4 regions of the Alteromonas sp. 76-1 genome follow, and region 1 is predicted to be linked to each of the others. Evidence: predicted binding sites of a transcription regulator. Region 1 holds the regulator's gene; each other region holds the start of a gene.

Evidence for each region. The regulator sigma-54, encoded in region 1, starts transcription at its own class of promoters, with help from an activator protein. The targets are predictions, from matches to a motif close to GTTGGCACGNNNNTNGNNT.
Region 2: ALT761_RS19575 (glucan biosynthesis protein) is a predicted target of sigma-54. The motif match lies at 3,584-3,602, and genes of this name have one in related genera.
Region 3: ALT761_RS04800 (flagellar assembly protein T N-terminal domain-containing protein) is a predicted target of sigma-54. The motif match lies at 1,586-1,604, and genes of this name have one in related genera.
Region 4: glnK (P-II family nitrogen regulator) is a predicted target of sigma-54. The motif match lies at 3,467-3,485, and genes of this name have one in related genera.

Annotation. Positions count from the first base shown of each region.
Region 1 is NZ_LR136958.1:855,675-861,880, forward strand. It holds gene ALT761_RS03595 (cache domain-containing protein) at 1-563, shown strand, start outside; gene mgtE (magnesium transporter) at 601-1,959, opposite strand; gene ALT761_RS03605 (HPr family phosphocarrier protein) at 2,116-2,388, opposite strand; gene rapZ (RNase adapter RapZ) at 2,391-3,233, opposite strand; gene ptsN (PTS IIA-like nitrogen regulatory protein PtsN) at 3,272-3,715, opposite strand; gene hpf (ribosome hibernation promoting factor) at 3,724-4,011, opposite strand; gene ALT761_RS03625 (RNA polymerase factor sigma-54) at 4,041-5,525, opposite strand; gene lptB (LPS export ABC transporter ATP-binding protein) at 5,601-6,206, opposite strand, start outside.
Region 2 is NZ_LR136958.1:4,604,165-4,610,370, forward strand. It holds gene mdoH (glucans biosynthesis glucosyltransferase MdoH) at 1-1,741, opposite strand, end outside; gene ALT761_RS19575 (glucan biosynthesis protein) at 1,722-3,416, opposite strand; gene ALT761_RS19580 (outer membrane beta-barrel protein) at 4,026-4,586, shown strand; gene ALT761_RS19585 (YheU family protein) at 4,743-4,985, opposite strand; gene ALT761_RS19590 (hydrolase) at 5,067-6,095, opposite strand; gene ALT761_RS19595 (TIGR02444 family protein) at 6,115-6,206, opposite strand, start outside.
Region 3 is NZ_LR136958.1:1,165,416-1,171,621, reverse strand. It holds gene flgA (flagellar basal body P-ring formation chaperone FlgA) at 1-49, shown strand, start outside; gene flgM (flagellar biosynthesis anti-sigma factor FlgM) at 153-485, shown strand; gene flgN (flagellar export chaperone FlgN) at 496-924, shown strand; gene ALT761_RS04805 (LPP20 family lipoprotein) at 1,022-1,474, opposite strand; gene ALT761_RS04800 (flagellar assembly protein T N-terminal domain-containing protein) at 1,728-2,957, shown strand; gene ALT761_RS04795 (transglutaminase-like cysteine peptidase) at 3,170-3,784, shown strand; gene ALT761_RS04790 (bifunctional diguanylate cyclase/phosphodiesterase) at 3,792-5,729, shown strand; gene ALT761_RS04785 (response regulator transcription factor) at 5,704-6,206, opposite strand, start outside.
Region 4 is NZ_LR136958.1:471,681-477,886, forward strand. It holds gene ALT761_RS01930 (DUF808 domain-containing protein) at 1-395, opposite strand, end outside; gene ALT761_RS01935 (AraC family transcriptional regulator) at 567-1,328, shown strand; gene ALT761_RS01940 (DMT family transporter) at 1,558-2,436, shown strand; gene ALT761_RS01945 (hypothetical protein) at 2,448-3,320, opposite strand; gene glnK (P-II family nitrogen regulator) at 3,546-3,884, shown strand; gene ALT761_RS01955 (ammonium transporter) at 3,917-5,164, shown strand; gene ggt (gamma-glutamyltransferase) at 5,348-6,206, shown strand, end outside.

The DNA of each region.
Region 1 (6,206 bases):
AAAATGGCATTATTGTCGCGGTATCTAACAAAGACCATGCGTCAGTCATTGGAGACAAAGTCGATACACAGAGCGGCGCTATAGATGCGTTGAGTTGTACAGATTCACAGAAATATTCGGTATCGAAATTTGTTCCTAGCAAGCAGTACGATAATAAGCACACTTACGTTTATAACGCGTCAATTACCAGTCTAAAACAAAATAACGTGGTAGGCGGTATAGGAATTGTATTTGACAGTGCACCACAATTCACTGAAATGTTAAATGATTCGCTACCTAAAGACGAAAGTGGGCATACTTTAACGGGGTGTTTTGGCATGTTTTGTCAGCCTGATGGGATGATTATTTCTGCTACAGAAGGTAGCCCTCAGCAGGTGGGGGACGTTATCGAGATAGACGACACACTTTTAGGTTTGAAAAATGGCGAGAAAGACTCTCGAATTACAAATTACCAGGGTAAGAAATACGCAATTGGTATTGCCGCGTCTAAAGGGTATAGAGAGTACAAAACAACCGGTGATTATCAAAATGATGTGGTGGCGTTCATCATGATGCCAAGCTAAATAGCATTAGAACAACGCCTACACGATTGTCACGGTATTACATTAGAAACAGGGTTGCAGTACCTAAAAATGCAAATATACCCACCACGTCAGTGATGGTTGTGAGTATTACGCTTCCTGCTAGTGCAGGGTCTATTTTCAAACGCTTCATGATGAGCGGCAAAGTAGCGCCTGCCAGCGCTGCGGCTATCATGTTAACCAACATGGCGAAGGCGATAATGATACCTAGCATGTAGTCTTGTTTCCAAAGCGCAATTACCGAAGCAATTAATATTGCCCAAATAGCACCGTTTAAGAAACCAATAGATATTTCTTTGCTTATCAACCAACGGGAGTTGCTGGCGTTAACATGCCCTAGAGCCATACCACGAATAACGAGAGTGAGTGTTTGGTTACCCGCTACGCCGCCCATGCTAGGCACTATGGTATTGAGTATGGCAAGTACAGCCAATTGACTGAGTGTGGCTTCAAATAAATCGCTTACCATGGCTGCCATTAGCGCGGTAACCAAGTTTACAGCCAACCATACGGAGCGTCGTTTGGTACTTTGAAGCACAGGAGCAAAGGTATCTTCGTCATCATCTAAACCCGCCATACTCATCATCGAGTGCTCGGCATCTTCACGAATAATATCAACCACGTCATCAATGGTAATTCGGCCGACTAAGCGATGTTTCTCATCAACCACAGGGGCTGATAGCCAGTTATAACGTTCGAATAAACTCGCCACTTCATCATCTGGCATATGAACAGGAATCGCTTCAGACTCTTCATCCATCACATCCGATACCTTGGCTTCGGTTTCGGCGGTAAGTAATCGCGTTACTGGTACGATACCGACTAAATTGTCAGTTCGATTCACTACATAAAAAGTATCAGTGTTTTCAGGTAATTCGCCCTTAAGGCGAATATAACGAAGTACCACATCAATGGTTACGTCAGGGCGAAGAGTAATGGTATCTGTGTTCATGATGAACCCAGCAGTCTCTTCGCCGTAAGACAGCGCTTGTTCAGCTCTGAGTCTGTCTTGTGCATCCATTGAATCAAGAATGTCTTGCAGTACTGGTTCTGGAAGGCTGCTAAGGGTAACCGCTAAGTCATCGGTATCCATTTCTTCTAACGCGTCTACTACGTTGGCCGGCAGCATTTTGGTGATGATACCGTTACGTACATCGTCAGAGAGTTCTTCTAGAATATCACCGTGGAAATCACCATCAATAAGTTCCCATAGTTCGTCACGGGTGCGGCTTGGGCTAGATTCGAGAATATGTGCAACATCAGAAGGAGGCAATTCCAGCAGAAGCTTACGTACAGAAACAAATTGACCGTTAATTAACGCGCCATTAAGTGCCCTAATTTGGCTTTGTACGTATTTTGAGACCAGCGCTTCTGCCACTGCTTTCGCCTAAAAATGGAATTTCTATAATGATAGGATATCGCACTTGCCATGACGCTGTCATGACAAAAGCGCAGCAGAGACAGACAATTACAAGCTATATGATGAAATTATAGGCGGCTTTATACTGAAACCGTATAACAGGAGAGCACAGTATTACTCGTCTTCGTTGAAACGGCCTTCAATTAACGTTTCAATGGCATTTAATGCCGCTTCGGCATCATTACCTTCAACCACAACGTTAACTTGTTCACCTTGATGGCTTTCCAGCATCATTAAGCCCAGTACACTGTTTGCATCAGCTTTCTTATCGCCTTTTACCAACACGATTTTAGCGTCAAATTGATTAGCTAATTGAACCAGTTGCGTGGCCGCGCGCGCATGTAGGCCTAGCTTATTGACTATAGTTAGTGTTTTTTCAATGGTCATTACTAGTTTAACTCGCGGTGGCGAATTTGCACATCGGGGTGTATTTCGCCAAAGGTTTTCGCTAACGATTGTGCAATAAATACTGAGCGGTGCTGACCGCCAGTACAACCAATCGCAATGGTGACATAACTACGGTTATTGCGTTCCAAATGTGGCAGCCATGTAGTGATTAGGTTCTGAATTTGCCAAATAAATTTGGTTACAACAGGTTGAGAACCCAAAAATACTTCAACCGGCGCATCTAAGCCCGTTAAGTGCTTTAAATCTGGTTCCCAATGCGGGTTGGGTAAAAACCTTGCATCGAACACGTAATCTGCGTCTTTAGGAATACCGTGCTTAAAGCCAAACGATTCAAACACCAATACTAAGCGAGAGCTTTTCTTACCTAGAATTCGTTCGCGGATAAGTTCTGCGAGTTGATGAATAGTGAGTTTATCCGTATCAATATACAAATCGGCGCGTTCAACGATAGGCGCAAGTAAATCTGATTCGGCCTTTATAGACTCAGATAATGATTTGTTGAGTTTGGCTAACGGATGCAGTCGGCGGGTTTCGCTGAAACGCTTCACCAGCACATCGTCGCTTGCGTCGATGTACACAATGGTCATAGACCACGATGAGGGTAGGTAATCTAAAATTTCTACCAAGTCCGCTGGGTTTTTGGGCAGGTTTCTTACATCGATACTTACCGCAACTTGGTCATATTCATCAACCACGGTATGGGTAAGAGTAGGGAGAAGGTTAACCGGAATATTATCTACGCAATAGTAACCTAAGTCTTCAAGGGCACGTAGCGCAACTGATTTTCCTGAACCGGATCGACCACTGATAATAATCAGTTTCACCTGCATTTCTCCCTCTAAAAATATGGTGCTGTGCTTTTTTAGCTTAAAGCCGTAATAATGTCGTCACTGGTGGAGGCCCGTCTAATGGCTTTCACCGTTTCTTTATCACTTAGCTTACCCGCCACGGTAGCGAGTGTTTGTAAGTGACCTTCTGTTTTCTCTTCAGGCACCAACAAGGCAAAGAATATATCTACGGGCTGGTCGTCAAGCGCATCAAAATCGATGGCAGGGTGACTAGTTACAATAATGGCGATAACGTGTTCTAAACCCGGTAAACGACCATGAGGCAATGCAATGCCATTGCCAATCCCCGTACTTCCCATTCGTTCACGGGCAAGTAGGCTCGCTAGCACTGTGGCCTGATCGATGTCGGGATTATTCTTAGCGGCAATGTCGCTAATAATCTCAAGAATACGCTTTTTGCTATTACATTGAACCGCACACTCGGTGCGGTCCAAACTTACTATGGCTTGAATTTCCATACTAATATTTAGTGCTTTTTCAGCTTTTCCTTATGCTTGATAACTTGCCTGTCGAGTTTGTCGATCATGCTGTCTATCGCCGCATACATGTCTGTATTATGAGATGAAGCAAACACTTCTGCGCCGCTAAGGTGCATGGTGGCTTCGGCTTTTTGATTGAGTTTTTCGACGTTCAGGATGACATGCACATTAGATATGTGATCAAAGTGACGCTCTAGTTTGCTGAACTTAGTATCGACATAGCTACGCAAAGAGTCAGTAATTTCGACATGATGACCGGTAAGGTTGATTTGCATATTTCGTCTTCCTTAAATTATCAAGGCCTTTAGATAAGGCTTTTGCGTTGGTTTGACGGCGGAATCGATAACGATTCCCGGTATTTTGCTATTGTCCGCCGGGCTACTTTAATGCCTTGTTCGGCCAACAATTGAGCAATCTTGCTATCGCTTAATGGCTTGCTGGGCGTTTCCGCTGCCACAAGCTTTTTAATTAACGCGCGAATAGCGGTAGATGAACACTCACCACCAGATTCCGTTGCTACATGGCTAGAGAAGAAATACTTCAACTCGAAAATGCCACGAGGGGTATGCATATACTTTTGCGTGGTGACACGTGAAATGGTGGATTCATGCATATCTACCATTTCTGCGACATCATTTAGCACCATTGGTTTCATCATTTCTGGGCCGTGCTCGAAAAAGCCCATTTGTTGCTGCACAATACAGTTTGCTACTTTCATCAAGGTGTCGTTTCTTGACTCAAGGCTTTTTATAAACCACTTGGCTTCTTGCATATGCGAGCGAATAAATTGCGAATCGCTGCTGTTTTTAGAGCGTCGGCTCATGGCAGCGTATTGTTGATTTACGCTTAATTTTGGCAAGCTGTCGGGATTAAGTTCTACTACCCAACGGCCATTCTTTTTGTTTACCGAAACATCAGGAATAACGTATTCGGGTTCTTTAGTAATTAATGCACTGCCAGGACGAGGATTCAACGTTTGCAATAAGCGCATGGCTTCGCGAAGTTGATCTTCTTTCAAACGGCTCTTGCGCATTAACGTACGGTAATCTTTGCTGCTCAGCAGGTCTGAGTACTCATTAATAAGCTGTCTGGCTTCGGTGAGCCATGGCGTATCGTCTGAGAACTGGCGAAGCTGCACGAGCAAACATTCTTGCGGTGTACGTGAACCTGAACCAATAGGGTCGAACATTTGAATACGTTTTAGTACACATTCAACTTCGTCCATTTCTACCAACTCTTCAACATCGTCAGAGTTTACCGATTCTAAAATCTGTTCAATGGGTACGTTAAGGTAACCAGATTCATCAATGGAGTCGATAATGGCGGTAGCAATGGCGCGGTCTGTATCTGAAAACGGGGTTAAACGCATCTGCCAAAGCAAATGGTCTTGAATATTGTCGGTGGTTTCACCCTGAAACAGTTGGTCGTCATCATTATTCGATGGGCCAGGAGCGGGGGCAGAAGAGGCCGAGTAATACTCATCCCATGTGCTGTCGATTGGCAACTCGTCGGGAAGGTCGTTCTTTTCAAGCGCGTCACCAGCTTCCAACGAATCGCTAGATGCAGTGGGAGCCGCTTCCACAGAAGGGTCGTCACCATCCATGTTGTTTTTCTCAACCGGGTGGTCATCACCGCCTTCTTCAACTTCTAAAAGAGGGTTTGAGTCAAGTGCTTCCTGAATCTCTTGCTGCAGGTCGAGCGTAGACAACTGCAGCAGCTTGATTGCCTGCTGCAACTGCGGTGTCATGGTAAGTTGTTGACTGAACTTTAGCTGTAAAGATGGTTTCATCTACGTCTTATTTTTAAACTCTTGTTGTGAATATACCCGTGCTTAAAACTGAAAATGACAATTCGGTTACAGTAACTATAGCCTGAATTGTTCTCCTAGGTATACATCCCTTACTTTCTGATTACTTAAAACTTGTTCTGCCGTCCCTTGCGCGATGAGTTCGCCTTGGCTCACAATATACGCTTTCTCACACACATCCAGTGTTTCTCTTACGTTGTGATCGGTGATGAGGATTCCAATTCCTCTGTCACGAAGATGTTGAATGATCTTCTTTATATCATTAACCGATATAGGATCAACACCAGCAAATGGCTCATCAAGCAAAATAAATTGCGGATCGGCTGCTAATGCTCGTGCGATTTCTACTCGGCGGCGTTCACCACCGGATAAACTCATACCCGTACTATTACGTATATGGTTGATATTAAATTCATCAAGTAGCGCATCGGCTTCTTGTTCTTGTTCTGATGAACTTAACCCTTTACGGGTTTGCAAGATAGCCATGATGTTCTCAAACACCGTCAATTTTCTAAAAATAGAGGCTTCTTGCGGCAAATACCCAATACCGCGGCGAGCACGTTCGTGCATGGGCTCGTGAGTTAATTCGCTGTCATCAATACTGATTTTGCCCTTATCTAAGGGAACTAAGCCAACAATCATGTAGAAGGTAGTCGTTTTACC
Region 2 (6,206 bases), 980 kb from region 1:
GTATGCCCAAATCATCACTGCTAGTAATACGGATAACCGGCGCGGCCAGTACCATTCCAATTAACACAGGTAGCAACCACATAAATAACGATGGTGTGTAATAAAATGTAGTCACACCCCAAATTACAGCTAAACAACTCATAATTTGAGTATGCTTAAAGGCCACACTCCAAGGTACTTTTTTACCTTCACGTTCTTGGGCTTCCCATTTAACAGAATGACCAACAAAAACACTGATCACAAAGAAGCTATGATAAAACATCATTAACGGTGCAATAAGAATAGCCATGATAATTTCTAATACAGAACTTTTCAGTAACGAAAAGGCACCACCAAACTCTTCTCTGCGTTTGATAAGTGCCAATACTATCCCTAGTACTTTAGGTAAAAATAACAACGCGGCTGTACCCCACATTGTGACCATCATCATGTCCTGACGGGCTACCTGCCAGCTTGGGAATAATTGATATTCAGAGGTAAAGAAATCTGGAACAGACGTAGCACGGATGAGTGCATCAGCTGTACCTAGCGCTAGCATACAAAACAGTATTAGTGATGAAATATAGGCAAACGCACCAAATAAGAAGTGAAGACGGTTAGCCGCTTTCAGGCCTTTCACGTTCAGCAAACCTAAATGCTGAATGTTACCTTGTACCCAACGACGATCACGAATAGCGTAATCAACAACGTTGCTAGGGACTTCTTCATAGCTGCCCGTGGTATCGGTCAGTAAATAGGCCTGCCAGCCTGCACGACGAAGCAGCGCAGCTTCAACAAAGTCATGACTAAGAATTTCACCACCAAACGGGGCGCTGCCTTCTAATTTAGGTAAACCACAATGCTGCATAAAGGGCGCAATGCGAATAATCGCGTTATGCCCCCAATAGTTGGCGCTATCGGTTTGCCAAAATGATAAACCTGTTGCCAGCATTGGGCTGTAAAGGTGTGCGGCAAATTGTACAAAGCGGCCAAAGAAGGTATTTTGACGTACCGGCATAGGGATAGTTTGTACTAACGCGGTATCTGGGTTTTGTTCAATACGGCGGGCTAAATCTAACATTCGCTCGCCAGTCATTATACTATCGGCATCTAGCACGATCATAGATTCGTAGTTCGCGCCCCAGCGTTCGCAAAATTCTTTCAAGTTACCCACTTTACGATGAAGGTTCTTTTCCCGGCGACGATAAAACACCTGTGACGCGTAGCTGCCTAAGCGCTTAGTCATACGTTGCCACGCGCGAAGCTCGGCATCTGCTTTATTTTGATCCCGTGTGTCACTTAGCATATAAAAATCGAAATGCTCAGCCTGTGGGGTATTCATTAACTCACGGACACACGCTTCAAAACCCACCATAATTCGGCGCGTATCTTCATTGTATACAGGCATTACCACTGCATGGCGCTGAGTTAACTGTGTGGCTTCATCAGGCTTACTTGGCTTTTTACGTAAGCTTAAAGGGTCAATATTAAACAGCTGAAGTACAAAACCGATAATACCAGTCCAAAAAGCCATACAAAGCCAAGCGAACAGCATTAGACCTAGTCCAAGCTGGGCCATCTCAAGCTTAGTTAACCCATTAGGAAGAAAAATTTCATAAAGGCTCCAACCGGCCAAAGCCGTACTCGGAAGCACTAAGATTGCCATTATAAATAAGCGCATGTGCTCTCCTGTCGTGATGAATCGATCACGCTTTGTTGAGGATTTAGGGGAAATGGAAGCATTACTTGGGTTGATAGACATAATTCCAAACCTCACTGATACGTTTGCCATCTAGCTCGATATAAGCACGCATATCTACCGTGCTTTTGTCTTTAGGCATAAGAAGAAAAGTGGCGCGCCATTCTTTACCTTCATTAACGGGGTAAAGGCGCTGCTGAGAAATTGCACCATTGCTACCTTGCACAATAAGCTTGGTAGTGTCTGGGTTGAAGCTTGTGGCCGTATTTTCATTAGCTGCCAGTTCAGGTGCTGCTAGCTCCGGCGAAGAGAAGTCAGGAGAAGAGAAATCAACAATAAAACGACGCTGACCTTGCTTTGTTTCATCTTTCACTTTCTCGCCAGGTAACGACGGCTTACTTTGGCGTGTACGAATAACGGTTGCTAACTCGCTTACAAAGGCGTTTCGCTCTACCGTTTTTAAGGTGTACGCAAAATAACGAGATTCACCGCTAAGTAATGGCGCTTCAGGCACCCAGTACGCCACAATATTGTCGTGCGTCTCTGAGTTAGTCGGAATTTCTACCACCTCTAAGCGACCTTTCTCGAACCCTTCGGTGGGCGTTACCCAAAGGCCCGGGCGAATATGATAGTTTGCTTCAGCATCCAAGTAGTTGCCCCACTCGCCATCGCGCTGCAACATACCAAAACCTTTTGGCGCGCTGTCACTTAACGAAGTGATTTGTAGTCTTGCTGGGTTAGTCAGTGGACGCCAAATCTCTTCATCTGCATGTGTCACCATTAATACACCGTCGCTGTCATGCACTTCAGGGCGATAGTCGTCTGAGCGTTTTTCACTGTTTTCGCCATAAAGAAACATGCTGGTAAAAGGGGCGACACCTAGCTTTTCTACATCTTCGCGGGCAAACAACCAGCTTTGCACATCTACTTGTGTATCTATGCCCGGCTCAATAACAAACTTGTACGCACCGGCCACTGACGGGCTTTCTAGTCGTGCGTAGATCGTAATAGGTTGGCCTTCTTTTGGCTCAATAAGCCAAAATTCAGTAAAGTGAGGAAACTCTTCTCCTTTCGTTAGGGCAGTATCAATGGCAAGCCCTCGAGCAGAAATACCATATACTTGGTTCTTACCCACTAGACGAAAATAAGAGGCCCCTAAAAATACGGCAAACTCATCTTTATAGGTTTCATTTTTCAATGGGTAATGAACCCGAAAGCCTGCAAACCCCGTTTTATCGTTGGTCAGCCCTGCTAACGGTGCAGCTTTGTCGTCATAGCGGAACATGTCACTAGAGAAGGGAATACGCTCGGCGCTATTAGATTCATCGATAGTGTGAACTGTCACAGGTAACTCATAAAGAAAGCCAGGATGAAAAAACTGTACTTCGTAGTCGTTCTCGCCAATCCACAAGCTTTTTTCAGGATTAAAGCGGATAGCCCGATAGGTTTGATAATCGATTGATTTTAATCCGTCATCGAGGCCATGATCGTTTTGCTCATAGCTTTCCTCGGCAGACGCTTTGGCAGCGTCGATAACAGATTGAAGAATAGGGGATGCATCACGAGGCTCGTTGCTATTACTCACCCCTTCAGCATTAATCACTGGCGCGACTAATAATGTCAACGCACTGATAATCACAACTGCAACGCGAGAGAAAAGTGACCTAGGGCGTCGCTTAGTTGCTTTACTGACGTGTGTCACGCCATTAAAGCGGTCTTGTTTAAACTCTTGGTGCATGTCGTAATCTCCATGAATTAGGGCTATGCCAAAACGCGTTCAAAAAAGCCACCAACTAACTCCGTAGATGAATGCCCAAAGGTGCTTTTTTAATAGGAACCTCGCTTACCCATAAAGGAAGAAGAACTGGGTAGCGAATTAACCGCGCTTGAACTCATTAAGAGCAGTTGCAAAGAATGAACCAACTTATCTAAAAGGGGTTAAATAACCATCAACCGCTATCTTTTCAAACATTTACAAACGTTATTTTAGGATGGAAGGACTTACTAATACTGTGTAAAAACGTACCAGACATTAGACGAAAGGATATAGTGTAGTTTTTTAGATACACATTTCGCGTGATTTATTGTTCATATAATCATCGCCATTTGAAATATCTATTCCGGTGATAAAAAGCAGTGCTAGGTAAAAACCGCTATCTTTCTGTAAGTTAAAGAAAAATCGTCTATTTAACCATCAGCTCATATCGTGATTGGCAAACCCTTTGCAAAACTAACTTCAGATTTAACGATGGAATTCGCGATATTTGTTTGCACATCACGATGCACAGGTTCGCAAAATTTGAAGCGCAGGTATTTTTTCTTTCTGCGATAAATAGGAGTTTTTTCAATGCGTAAAGCAATCACTTTACTTACAGCACTTACCGCTACCGCAGCCTCTGTTGCTTCTTTTGCAACGTTAGCTGAGTCTCCAGACTGGCGTTATGTAGAAGGTGGCTATAGCAAGATGGATTTTGACGATAACGAATCATTCGAACCCGATGGTTTCGTACTAAGCAGCAAATATCTATTAAACAGCAACATTTACTTAAACGGTGAATACAGCAACTTTGAAGAAGGCAGTTTCGATTTCGATATGCTAACCCTAGGTGCTGGTTACAGAATGCCACTTAACGCGACTACCGATGCATATTTCGGTGCCAACTTTGAGCGTATCGATGGCGATGTCGATGATGAGACGGGCTACAGTGTGAATGCTGGTGTTCGCTCTATGGTGACTGAGCAGGTTGAGCTTCTGGGCGAAGTAGGTTACTACGACGTTGAAGATGGCGATGCCACGTTCAAAGTAGGCGCAAACTACTACATCACACCTCAGTGGGCTGTGGGTGCCAACTACAAGCTTATGGATGACTTAGACATCATGCAGGTAACTGCACGCTACAGTTTCTAAACCTTTCTCGTTTTTAGGATGTTATTTTGATGAAAGGTAGCCGGGTCACTCGCCCGGCTTTTTTGGGCCTTTAGTTTGCGCCTATGCGTTATTCAGCTGTCAGTTATTGAGCGAAACACTATTACGCTACCAAATATTAAGCAACCTAAGGCATTTCTACTCTTCTTGAGCAGATTCACTGTGGGATGTCACATCGTCTTTTGGCCTGATATCCACACTTTCATGTAGCTCAGAATACACCAATACTGCTTCACCACTTTTAAGCGCATCTAATACTTGTGTCACTTTGGTTTCCATACTGACGTCTTCAGCGCCGTATTCTGTACCTTCTCGCAGCACAAATGCTTCCACTAAGCTGTGTAGAGTTTCGGTATCAACCGCATCGATTGGAATTATCATCTCTGCCTCCAGAAAAAATGAGTTCACGCTAATGATTAAGCGTGAAATAAAGCCAGCTAACGTGCAAAAAAGATAAGAAACTTACACGTAGGGCGTGTTCGGATTAATGGGCAGTACATCGCTAACGTACCTTTTTACCCTTTCATGCAACCACACTTTAGGGTTAAACACTGAACCCTGCATAAAGCCAACATGACCACCACGTTCACTGAGTTCAAGGGTAACATTGCGTGCTAATTCTTCTTCTTTGGGCACCACTAAATGGTTCATAAAGGGGTCGTCAATACTGTGTAATACAAGCGTAGGGCAATGAATAGCACTTAAGAAGTGGTACGCACTGCATTTCTCGTAATAGTCATTTGCGTCTTCGAAACCATGCAAGGGCGCAGTGACTTTTTCATCAAATTGCGCAAAGCTGGTAATGTCATCAACATCATCACTCGTTAATTGGATAAGTTTACGATAGTCGATAAACGACATTTTCTTTCGTAACGTGGTCTTTATGCTGTTTAAGAGGTATTTCTGATACACCCGCGAGAAACCGTGGTTGATAGATTTGGCGCACTCAGACAGCTTCAACGGTGACGATATTGCAATAGCCGCATTCAGCCATTTTTGCGCGGGGTTCTCACCAAGCAGCTTTAACAGCATGTTACCACCAAGCGAAAAGCCCACAGCGACTTTGGGGAGCTGGGGGAATTTTTGGTTTAGCCAATCAAGAAAAAAGCTCGGATCGCCAGTCTCGCCAGAATGGTAACCTCTTGGCTTTAAATTCGGTACGCCGCTACAGCCACGATAATGCATCATCACCACTTGCCAGCCATTCACCGATAAATTGGCCATCATGTCGTTGGCGTAATGTGAGCGAATGCTACCTTCAAGGCCATGAAACATCACGATTATACCCGAAGGCTCTGCGGGCTTTGGCCCCCATGCAACGTCCACAAAATCGTCATCAGGCAGCGTTAGGCGTTCCATGCTGTATTTTAGCGGCAAGCGTTTTTGAATGAAGCGCGGCCATATAGTTTGAACATGACGGTTCTTCGCCCAACTTGGTACCCGAAAACTGCTTTTTATAATCTTTCCATGCGATAACGCGATTTTGCTCATGATGTTTTCTTATTTTTTTCTACGACAATTGCTTAAGTAACTGGCTGATTAACTCTCGGGCTTCCTGCTTTTCTCGTAACCCATACCCATTAATAAGTGCAGCGATTGAGG
Region 3 (6,206 bases), 310 kb from region 1:
CGTCATAGCCGAAGTCGCCAGCGCTCAAGAAGTCGTGGTACACTTGTAGTTCAGCGTGCTAAAAAACTACGTTTTCGTCGTATAAAAGCCTAAAGAAAAGAAGGCTCGTGCCGATAACTTATACAGAGGCGAAAAGGTAGTGGAGAAATATTATGGCAATTAACAATGTAAACAATGGGTTACCCAAAACACCCGTTGATAATACAAAAATTTCGCAACAGAATCAGACGCAGCAGTCGCAACAGCAACAAGCGACGTCGAACAATGCATCTGTTGCTCAAGCACCACGACAAGATTCAGTATCCTTGACTCAGTCTGCACAGCAGTTGAATCAAGTTCAGAAGAAAGGATCTGAAGCGCCTGTGAATCAGGAAAAAGTTGATCGTCTTAAAAAGGCGATATCAAGTGGTGAATATAAAGTTAATCCTGAAGTGTTAGCGAATAAAATCGCTAAGCTTGAGGGTGAGATTTTTGGCCAAAAGTAATTAGGTTTTTATGACTAGTCATCTTTATTCAGCGTTATCACAACAGGTCTCTAACTTAGAGAGCCTGTGCTTGATGCTGGAAAAAGAATTACATTTGATTAGCTCACGAGATGCAGAAACCTTAATGAGCCTGTTATCAGATAAGTCTGAATTGCTAGAGTCTATTCAGTCTACCGACCAAAAAGTCGAGGCGTTATACCGCCAAACTACAGAAGAAACGATTAGTGCAGATGAACAAGGGTTGATGGATAAAGCGAAAAGTCTGTTAGAAGACTGTAAGTATAAAACCCAAATTAATCAGAAAGCCGTAGAGCAAGGACAGCTTCGCCTCACACACTTACGGAATCTGATGTTAGAAGTTCGCGCTAAAGAATCGTTAACCTACGATAAGAAAGGCAAGCCAAATGCGGGCCGCTTAGGTTCAGGTATTAGCGCTTAAGCAATGCACTCGTCACCAAAAGCTCAAGTAAAAACAAAAACAGCGCGTTTAAAACGCGCTTTTTTTGTGGGTGCTATTTAGTCATACATTGAAATACTTAATAGTACTTAATGTCTTTAATTCTCTGTGGTTTCGCTGTTGTCAAATAAATGTCGTACACGCGGTGCATATCTAGTTCAAGTTCGGTGGCGTAGGTATCTTCACCCACCGGGTAACTTTTTATTACCCTAGCTCCTCGAATAACGCCCTCTACAGAAGCCCGCAAGGTTTCATTATCCACCACAAGGCTAGACAGTGATTGATTACCTTCAATACGTTGTCCGTACACCTGTTCTGCAAGTTCTCTATAAGCCTCTAGTTTTGACGCTTTAATGGCCATTAAGGTTTTGACCGTTTCGCTTTCCCCCCGCTGCGACATAATAGGAGCATATCCGACGGCACTTAGTACAGGGTAACTGTCCGGCTCAACCGTCTCCCACTCCACATGCTTGTCTACAAATAAACTGCACCCAGATAAACCTGTCAATACAGCCAATAAAGCCGCCGTCATCCATGCTCGGCTACGAATCAATTTTTTAAAAAACACCATTAGAGAAACCTCATTCTCAATTTTTCTATTATTGGATAAGCAATCTTTACGCCTAAATTTTAAATTTGAAACATTGGCATCTATTTCGCTTATATGGGTTAGAGCAAAAATTAAAATAAAGCTGACAACGAAGCTGATACAAAAGAATACTGACCTAAATTAACTGATGTAGTGCCCGCTCCCGCTTATTGCACTACAACAAAAGGACAAGACTGTGCTTGGCATACAAACATTCGCTAAAATACTTTTAGTTAGCATGTCTTCTGTAAAAAGAAGATATTTAGCTAGATACGCCAATGCCGCCTTTTTTATGGCGCTGTTTTGCCTTGCAATAGGGTCAACAGGGCAAAGCCATGCCGCTTGGTATGAAGCCAAAGGCCAAGCAGTTATTGTGAATGGCAATAAAGAAAAAGCGCGTAGAGACGCCACAGAAGAAGCTTTAAAACAGGCATTGTTATTCGCAGGTGCCTCGATAAACAGTGTTCAGCAACTCACGAATGGGTTACTTGAACGTGAAGACATTACCATTAGTAGTTCAGGTGAAGTGGATCATCTCGAGCTCACCGATGAAATATGGCATAGCGACTATGTTACCGTCAGCGTCAGGGCAGATATCTTTCCTGCGGCAAAACAATGTACCGCAGTAGAATATGATAAAAATATTGCCACCAGTTACTTCATGGTAGAAAACCGCAATCATTTGGTTGAAGGAAAGATCCCTAACTTTTCAGAGGCAGTAACAAGAAAGCTGGCTACCGAAATGTCGGCACAGGCCCAGAATTTAAATTTAGCTTATATTGCTCCACACACCACACGATGGGGAGTGAATGGGCTTGAAGAAAATGTGCGTGCGTTGTCACAACAATCAAATGCACAGTTTGTTTTAATTGGCAGCATTAGTGACGTGAGTGTTGAAAGACAACGTCCTTCTTCTTTTGCATTCTGGAAAGAAGAAAAAGCCACCCGTTACTTTTCGCTAAGCATTAAAGTTTTTGACGGTATAAATAGCGGCCTGCTACTGCAGCAAGATTATGTTACTGAAGCCGAGTGGCCTTTTGATAGATTTACCGATGTAGACGAATTTTCGTCGACCTTTTGGCGGACAGAATACGGCAATGCAATTAAAAAGCAGATGCAGCAGTTAACCGCTGATATTAATGAGACTATTGCTTGTCAGCCCATGACTGGCAGAGTGCTTAATGTGGCGGGTTCACATATTTCAGTATCATTGGGCCGTGATAATGGCATCAAGAACGGTGATGAACTTTTTGTGTATCAAACCAGCGAAATTATCGACCGGCACGGTAAGGCCTATTTGCAGTACCATATTTACCCTGGTGCATTTGTTGTTGAAAATGCCTATGGCAATACGGCAAGGTTGATTCACAAAGACAGTGGCATTGTTGCGAATATTCAAGAGAGTGATTTCGTTATCAAACGATAACGATGATAATTCTCTTCTACACAAACTTGGTTTCACATATTCTCCATGCTATACCTATACTGAAGTATGAATAACTATATATAAATGCAGGAGCGCCGCCTGTAGGGTGCTTATACTTTCGTATAATAAATAATTAAAAATAAATCATGACCCTTTCGATATTTGCGTCAAACTGCTTTGTAGTTTTAGCCCTTATGTTGACAGGACAGCAAATGAAGGATCATCTGTCTATAGAGTTCCCCGTATTAGAAATGGAAGTAAAAGCGCGATTCGGGGATGATAAAGCCTTAAATGTCAAAGAGTTAGAAGAAAAACTAAGTCAGCTACACAATCTTTCAGTATCCGCTCAGTTAGAGGGTGTTAACCGCTTCTTTGACGAGCATATCCAATATGCCACCGATGACATTGTTTTCAAACAAAAAGACTACTGGGCCACCCCTGCCGAGCTTATTGGCCATTCCCGTGGAGATTGTGAAGATTACGCCATTGCAAAATATGTAGCTCTGCTACACTTAGGCATTGATAGTACAAAACTTCGCTTAATTTATGTGAAAGCTAAGATTGGTAGAAGCCGCGTAACGCAAGCGCATATGGTATTAGGGTATTACGAAACTCCGTCTTCAGATCCCTTGGTCTTAGACAGTCTTGTTTCTGAAATAATGCTTGGTTCGAAACGAACCGACCTCGTGCCTGTATTTAGCTTTAATGACGCTGGCATTTGGTCGCCGGGCAAAACAAAGCAGGTTTCCACTTCTACCAGTAGACTATCTCGGTGGCGCAACGTTATTGAGCGCATGAAACGTGAGGGAATAAAAAGACAATCTTGAGGGGTCTATGTCAATAACAAGAGAGTTGTGGCTTGCCATCATAGCCGTTGTCCTTGTTGCTATCATGGGAAGCGTATCCATTCACGGTGCAACTACAAAGGGCTATGTAGAAGAGCAGCTTTATTCCAAAAACCTAGATAACGCTAATATGTTGGCACTTACACTGAGTGGTTTGGAAAAAGACGCTGATACGTTAGATTTATTTATCATGTCCCAGTTCGATGTTGGGCACTATGCATCTATAACACTCCTGAAACCCGATGGTGACATCATCTCAAGCCATACTCTTGCCACACAGTTAGATGAACAAACACCGGCTTGGTTTGCTTCTTTATTTAGTCCTAACGTTGAACCAGGCGTGGCTCAAGTTTCAGAAGGATGGGGACAGTACGGTGTCGTTTATGTTCAAACTGATACCAGCTTTGCTGTTGCCTCTATGTGGAAAGCCACACTGCGATTAATTCTTGGGTTGTCTCTTGTGGGCACGGTGGCTGGCCTTATTGGTGCGTGGTTTTTACGCCTTATTATGCGCCCTCTCGATCAAGTAGTTGAGCAGGCTGAGTCCTTTGGGCAAATGCAGTTTATTCAAGTAAATGAACCACGAACCCTAGAACTAAAACGCGTGGTGAAAGCGATGAACTTTCTAGCAAGCAATTCACAACGAATTATGGAAGAGGAAAATACACGCCTTGATCTATTGCGACATAAAACTCAGTTTGACGTTGAATCCGAATTAGCAAACCGCGATTACTTTATCTCTATTCTTAAAGGCCAGCTGGCATTTAGAGATACCGAAGGTGTGAATTGTATATTTCTTCTGAGAGTCGTTGGAGGCCGAGAAGCATTTCTTCGCTCAGGGCCTGAAAACAGAAGAATGCGGCTTTTGCAGTTTGCCGATAGTGTGAATGTTTGCCTAGCCCAACACCATCATCACTACACCGATAGTAGAGTAGCTCGAATGCAGAAGAATGAGATTGCCATACTGCTAACGGAAACCCATGACATTGTGACAATTGCTGAGGCAATTCATGGTGCCTGTTTATCGGAACTGTCTGAAAAGGGCGATCCGAAATTGTATCAGTCTGTGGTGAGGCTGCGCCCTGAAGATGATGTATCCTCAGCACTCATGCGTCTTGATACGCTGCTTGATGAGGCGATAGAGAGAAAGCTTAGCGACCCTTATATAGAAAATAAATTAGATTCGTCTATTTCTTTAGTTGAAGAAAACCGTTGGAAGAAGCTACTCAGCGAAGGGATTGCAAATCAGGCAGTAGAGACGTTTAACTTTCCGGTATTAGATGCTGATAGAGAGCTAGTTCACTATCAAAGCTGGGCGGGTATTGAAATAGATAATGAGTTAAGAAAAAGTGGCTACTATACCCACTGGGCAAGATATTTGGGCTTATTGCCTGCTTTAGAGCTTGCTACCATCAGCCATTTATTCTCTTATATAATCAAAACTGGCACTAAGGCAAAGTTTGCCTTTCTATGCTCTGAGCAGTTTCTGCTTGATCAAGAAATTTTAGCGCAGCTGTATTTTCAAGTGAAAATGAATGAGAATATTGCCTCACAACTTAACTTCGAAGTAAGGGAATCTACGGCGGCTCGTTTCCCTGACGAGTTCGATTTATTTTGTTCCACGCTGAAAGCTAAAGGATGCGGCATTGGATTAAAGCGGGTTGGCGAATCTTTCTCTCAATTAATGAATGTGCAAGAACTTGGGCTTGATTATGTGGTAATCGATTCTGCCTTTATGGCGGATATAGATCACAACCCTGCCAATCATGCCTTTATTAGAGGCTTCTGTTCACTCGCCCATACTTTTGGCATTTACGTTTATGCTGACGGTGTGAAGACAAATAACACTAAAGAGCTGTTTGTCGAATTAGGTGTTGATGGCGTGGTATCGCATATTGAAGTTATAGAGCATCTTTTAAATGACTAAACTCGCCAAGTGACAGTAACAACCCAATTCTGTCTTTGGCGTTGAGCTTCTTTAATAGCGAGCCTACATGCTCTTTAATTGTTCTTTCTGTAAGCTTAAGGTTTCTCGCGATCCCTTTGTTACTCAACCCCTCTAAAATTCCTGTTAGCACATCTTTTTCCCGCGTCGTCAATGTCGCAATTTGAGGTACTTTTACTTTTAAGCTCAACGTGGTCGCAACGGCTGACGTTGTATTCACATAAAGCTCATTGGGTACCCAAATTCCGCCTTCTTTTAGCACGCGACTAACCGACTCTAAAAGGGATTGTTGGCTTAAAACGTGACAATACCCCCTTGCGCCCAACAGTAATGCCGTTTGCATTTCCGCCCTATCGTAATGATATGTCAATAAAACAACATTTCGACACTTCCCGCTTGCGGCAATAATATTTTCACGCCAATTTTTATGAAATGTCGATACCCAAATACTGTCTTCTT
Region 4 (6,206 bases), 380 kb from region 1:
ACTTTTTCATCAGCAAGGGCGTTTATTCTGGCTTCACGTTCTGCTGACTCATCATCATGAGGTAAATATTTATGAAGCAGCTTTTCAGCCCCTTCAAAGCACAAATAGAGTCCGCCTAGTACAAGAAGTACGGTGATTAACGAGGGCACAAAAGCGCTAATAAGAAGGGCGGCAGGAACCAATATAACTTTATTTAGCAATGAGCCTTTTGCTACGGCCCACACAACGGGTAATTCTCTGTCAGCTTTCACGCCCTGTACTTGGTTAGCGTTAAGCGCCAAATCATCCCCCAGAACACCAGCAGTTTTCTTTGCTGCCACCTTCGACATAACAGCAATGTCATCCATTAATGTTGCGATATCATCGAGAAGGGCTAATAAGTTCGCAGCGGCCACGTCACATTCCTTTCAAAAACCAAAAATGCAGCATACGTTGCACTGTCATAGGTTGGCAATGTTAAGGTATAAAAAGTAATAGCTAATTTTTAACGTATTGAGTTTTTGCGCCCTAATGACTTTTATAAGAGGCACGTAAGCTTAAAGCACTATGTATGACTGTGAGGTATCGTGAAGCCGTCATTATCTATTCGTTCTTATACTCGCACTATGTGTATGCACGCTCATGACTATTACCAGTTAGTATTGCCACTTAACGGGCATATCGATATATCGCTTAATACTTTCAGTGGGTGCGTTGGAGTAGGTGAGGGGATTTGTATAGCACCTGGTGCCATACATGGCTTTACTGCTGATGAGCAGGCGAAATTCATTGTAGCGGACTTGCCATCGGTGCCGGGAAATATTGCTGGCGGCACTTTATTTGCTGATGGCTCTCTACCCGCTGATGGCTCTGACCCCGCTAAAGGCGCTCCCATTTTTCAAATAAGCACACCCATGCAGGCGTTTCTAGCGTATGTGGAAGTGCAATTAACGCATCACATCACTGATGATGAGAATGACGCCATGTTAAGTTTGTTCTCGGCACTTTTAGCCCAGCAGCAACGCGGTGTCGCCACTGATAAGCGTATAATCCCAGTGCTTTCTTGCATTCACCAAGATGTCGCCTACCCACACACTATCACGTCCCTTGCTAAAATTGCCTGTGTGGGCGCAACACAATTTAAAAAGCGCTTTATAGCCGCTACTGGGATGGGGCTGAGGGAATACCTCATTAACGTGCGTATGGAGAAAGCACGGGCCTTACTAAGCAACACAGATATGCCGATTATTGCCGTGGCAGTAAACGTGGGGTATGACGATGTGTCTGCGTTTACCCGTCGGTTTAAACACCATGTGGGCATGCCGCCCACGCACTTTAAGCGTCGATAGCCACGAAGGTAACTATGATCAGTTCCTTTCATTAGCTAAGCTTTTATTCCCGTAATATTTGCCCGTAAAATAATTGCCCGCAAAATATTTGAAAGCGCAGTATTCATTAACGTAGAAAAGTTTAATTGAGAATCAGGCTGTTAAACCAACCACACCGCCTTTTCTGCACAGATAGAATATACAATTACGGTTATGCTTAGGGTTCTTAACTTTTAACAATAGGCAAGTAATGGCAACGTTTATAGGGCTTTTGGCCATCATTTCGTGGGGCGTATTAGCTGTGTTGGGTGTTTACGCATCGTCAGTGCCGCCTTTTCAGCTGCTTTTTATCTGCTTTTCAGTTTCTGCGCTATTGCTTTTTTTAAAGCGATTAATTAAGCGAGAGCCTTTATTTACATTACCTAAATTAACACTTACCCAATGGATAGTGGCTACCAGCGGTCTCTTCGGATTTCACTTTTGCTATTTTCTAGCCCTTCGTTATGCACCGCCTATTGAAGCAAGTCTTATTGCCTATCTATGGCCGTTGTTACTCGGTATTGCAGTGGCTAACGCGCACCAACGGTTGTTTGCTGTAATTGGAGGTGCACTAGGTTTTATTGGTTGCGGAATTTTAGTTACAGGGGGTGAAAGCATTCAATTTAATAGCGAATTTACACTGGGTTACGGGTTGGCATTTATTTGCGCCTTAATCTGGTCGGGTTATTCGTGGTTTATGGCTGGCACAAAAAGCGATGTTGAAGACATTGGCTGGATATCTATTGCAGTAGCAGTGTTAGCGCTGGGCTCCCACTTAACTCTAGAGTCGAGCCATTGGGACCTTTCATTTAACGCTTGGGCAAGTGCAATATTACTAGGACTTGGGCCTGTAGGTGGCGCGTTTTACTTGTGGGATATTGGGCTTAAATTTGGTAATCGCCAGTTATTGGCGAGCCTAAGCTTTGCCACACCTGTTATCTCCAGTATTGCGCTATTTTTATTTGGAATAAGTACACTGTCCACCGCCATTTCAATAGCAATTGTACTTATTATGGTAGGCGCGCTAATTAGCAATGCTGTGCCAGCGCTCATCATGAAACGTCGTCTACGCCAAGCGGCAAGGGCATGATTGTAAAACGGCTAATCTTTCTTAGGCACTTTGTTAACGCGGGCTTCAATAAAGCGGTCGTAGTCGCTGCCCTTGCTACATTCAAGCGTACCGCCAGCAAAACCACTTAAAATGGTAAGCGCTTTGTTGGTCGTGCCGGAGCAATTTACTTTTTTCACCGGCCGTTCTTCATATGACGTGTCCTCTTCGCCTTTTCGAGTATCCACAAGGTCTGGGCTTTCTATTTTCTGCCTATGTGCTTCAGCCGCTTTTAACCCTTCTTCGGCAATTTCTTCTTGTTCTCTTCGATTAAAAAATTGCGAGGCACTGGCCCTTGGCGATAAGTTCAAATTGCCAGCTTTCTGGTTTCTTGTCGAAGTGTCGATAGTAGTTTGGCTATTGGGTATTGTAGGCGCGGGCGTTTCAGGGGGAGATGTTTCTGTATTTTTGCTTTCGATTGTCGGTGCTGTACTTTCCTGCTTAGCTTCGGTAGGCATAACTTCTACTGGCTTAGTCTCTACCGTTTTTATTTGCTCGGCAGGGTCAGTCACTTTTGTTTTGGGGCTTTCTGATACGTTAGGCTCAACAACGGGAGGGGTAACTTCTACCGGTTCAGGTGCCTCTATAATGTTTTTTTCTGCACTGACTTGAGGGAAATACAAGGTTGCACTAATGGGAGCAGGCTTGTGTGCTGGTGTCACACCACTTTCAAACGTAGTAAAGAAGATTACTATTACTAACCCAATAAGGTGTAAAAGGGTTGAGATAAGTAGGCCTTTTGCGAGTTTACCCTTCTTGCTCGCATGAAAAACCTGCGCTCGTTCAGGCACATACTCAGGCTCTATAATAGGTGTGATAATTGTCATACCTACTAACTGACCCGCATCGCCAGTAATTAGTTCCATCCTAATTTCATCGCTATTTTCAGTTAATTTAACTCACTACGCTCTAAAGTTGGGCATTGATGGCGCCATGCACCAATCTAGTGCGATAAATGTAAATAAAATGCATCACGTTTTAGTTAACTGTTTGTTTTTAATGTCTAATTATTTGTGGCACATCTCTTGGTTTACTTCCCTGTACAAGACACGAAATGTGCAAAACAACCATTAAAAAAACTGGAGCAACTCATGAAACTAGTCACAGCTATCATCAAGCCGTTCAAGCTAGATGATGTTCGTGAAGCCATTTCAGAAATCGGAATTGACGGTCTAACCGTTACCGAAGTGAAAGGTTTCGGACGTCAAAAAGGGCACACTGAACTTTACCGCGGAGCGGAGTATCAAGTGGATTTCTTACCTAAAGTCAAACTGGAAATTGCCGTTCAGGACGACCAGGTAGATCGCTTGGTAGAAGCCATCGTTGGCGCAGCCAAGACTGGCAAGATTGGTGACGGTAAGGTATTTGTTTACGACCTTGAACAAGCCGTACGTATTCGAACTGGCGAGTCAGACACAGACGCGTTGTAAGCCACAACGATTAATTTGCGGAGAAAAGCATAATGGAAATTACATTTGAACTCGGGTATGCACTAGATACCTTTTACTTCTTAATCTGCGGTGCACTAGTTATGTGGATGGCGGCAGGTTTCGCCATGCTAGAAGCTGGTTTAGTACGCGCTAAAAACACGACAGAAATTCTAACTAAAAATATCGCGTTATTTGCCATTGCTAGCACCATGTATATGATTTGCGGCTACGGCATCATGTATGGTGGCGGCGAGTGGAGCCCGTTCCTAGGTGGAATTATGGGTGACGGCGCAACAGGTGTTGCTGAAGATGCGGCAACATATGCACCTTCTGCTGACTTCTTCTTCCAAGTAGTATTCGTTGCAACGGCAATGTCTATTGTTTCTGGTGCAGTGGCTGAGCGTATGAAGCTTTGGGCTTTCTTAGCATTCGCTGTTGTGATGACTGGTTTCATCTATCCAATGGAAGGTGCTTGGACGTGGGGCGGTGAAGCTGTATTTGGTATGTACACCCTTGGTGACCTTGGTTTCTCTGACTTTGCAGGTTCTGGTATTGTTCACATGGCAGGTGCTGCTGCAGCATTAGCTGGTGTATTAGTACTAGGTGCTCGTAAAGGTAAATATACTGCGGACGGTAAAGTTAACGCTATTCCAGGTGCTAACCTTCCACTTGCTACGCTAGGTACATTCATTTTATGGATGGGTTGGTTTGGCTTTAACGGTGGTTCAGTACTTGCTACTGCTACAGTTGAAAGTGCAAACGCGGTTGCGATTGTATTTATGAATACTAACGCCGCAGCAGCTGGTGGTTGTATTGCAGCGCTTATCTTAGCACGCATTCTGTTCGGCAAAGCTGACCTAACTATGGCTCTTAACGGTGCACTAGCTGGCTTGGTAGCAATTACTGCAGAGCCTTCAACGCCTACTCCACTGCAAGCAACCTTATTCGGTGGTCTTGGTGGTATCTTAGTAGTACTAAGCATTGTAGCGTTAGATAAACTTAAAATTGATGATCCAGTAGGTGCTATCTCTGTTCACGGTGTGGTTGGTTTACTTGGTCTTATCCTTGTTCCATTTACTAACGACGGATCAAGCATTGTTGGTCAGTTAATTGGTGCTGCCACCATCTTTGTTTGGGTGTTTGTAGTAAGCCTTGTTGTTTGGTTAGCGATTAAAGCCGTTATTGGTGTTCGTGTAACTGAAGAAGAAGAATTCGACGGTGTTGATATGAGTGAATGTGGTCTGGAAGCATATCCTGACTTCACCAACGGCCGTACGTAAGGAAGTCTGAACAGGCAAAATTACTTATAATAACGATAATGCCTGTATCACCAATCTTAAGCCCCGCATCTGCGGGGCTTTTTTCGTTTTTCATAAAGTTAAAAATAACGCTAAACTATTGATAATTTACTTAGTTAGCAATAATGCTACATTAGGTTTGTTCTTTTATTAGGAAAGTAAATCATGCTGTTGCGATGTTTGTTACTACTGTGTGTCAGTCAAATGGCTTATGGGTACGATAGGGTTACCGGCGCGCCGTTTGCGAGTCGTTCAGAAGTTATTGCTCAACATGGTATGGCTGCGACAAGCCAGCCTCTTGCTACCCAAGTGGCTCTCGATGTTCTTAAACGCGGCGGTAGTGCAGTAGATGCCGCCATTGCTGCAAACGCCATGTTGGGGCTTGTTGAACCCACAGGGGCAGGTGTAGGCGGCGATCTATTCGCAATAGTATGGGATGCTAAAGAAAACAAGTTAGTTGGGTTAAACGCATCGGGCCGCTCTCCTAAGCTGCTGACCAAACAAGTGTTTAACGATAGAGGTTTAGCGCAAATACCTAAATTTGGGCCACTGCCTGTGTCTGTGCCTGGGGCCGTAGATGGCTGGTTTATGCTACATGAAAAGTTTGGCAAGTTACCTATGACAGCGTTGCTCACGCCGGCCATTGAATATGCCAAAAATGGCTTTCCTGTTTCTGAACTGGTTGCTTATTATTTAGCAATGAACAACGAAAGAATAGGTCATTACGATGGGTTTGCAGAAACGTTTCTTATTAATGGGAAAGTCCCCAAAAAAGGGGATATTTTTAAGAACCCTGGTCTCGCGGTAACCTACGAAAAAATTGCCACCGGCGGGCGAGATGCTTTTTATAAGGGTGACATTGCGCAAAATATTGACGCCTATATGAAATCGCAAGGTGGCTACCTTTCTTATGCTGATTTAGCGTCGCATACGTCAGAATGGGTAGAGCCGGTATCAGCAAATTATCGCGGCTACGATGTATGGGAGCTTCCCCCTAATGGGCAGGGTATTGCGGCATTACAAA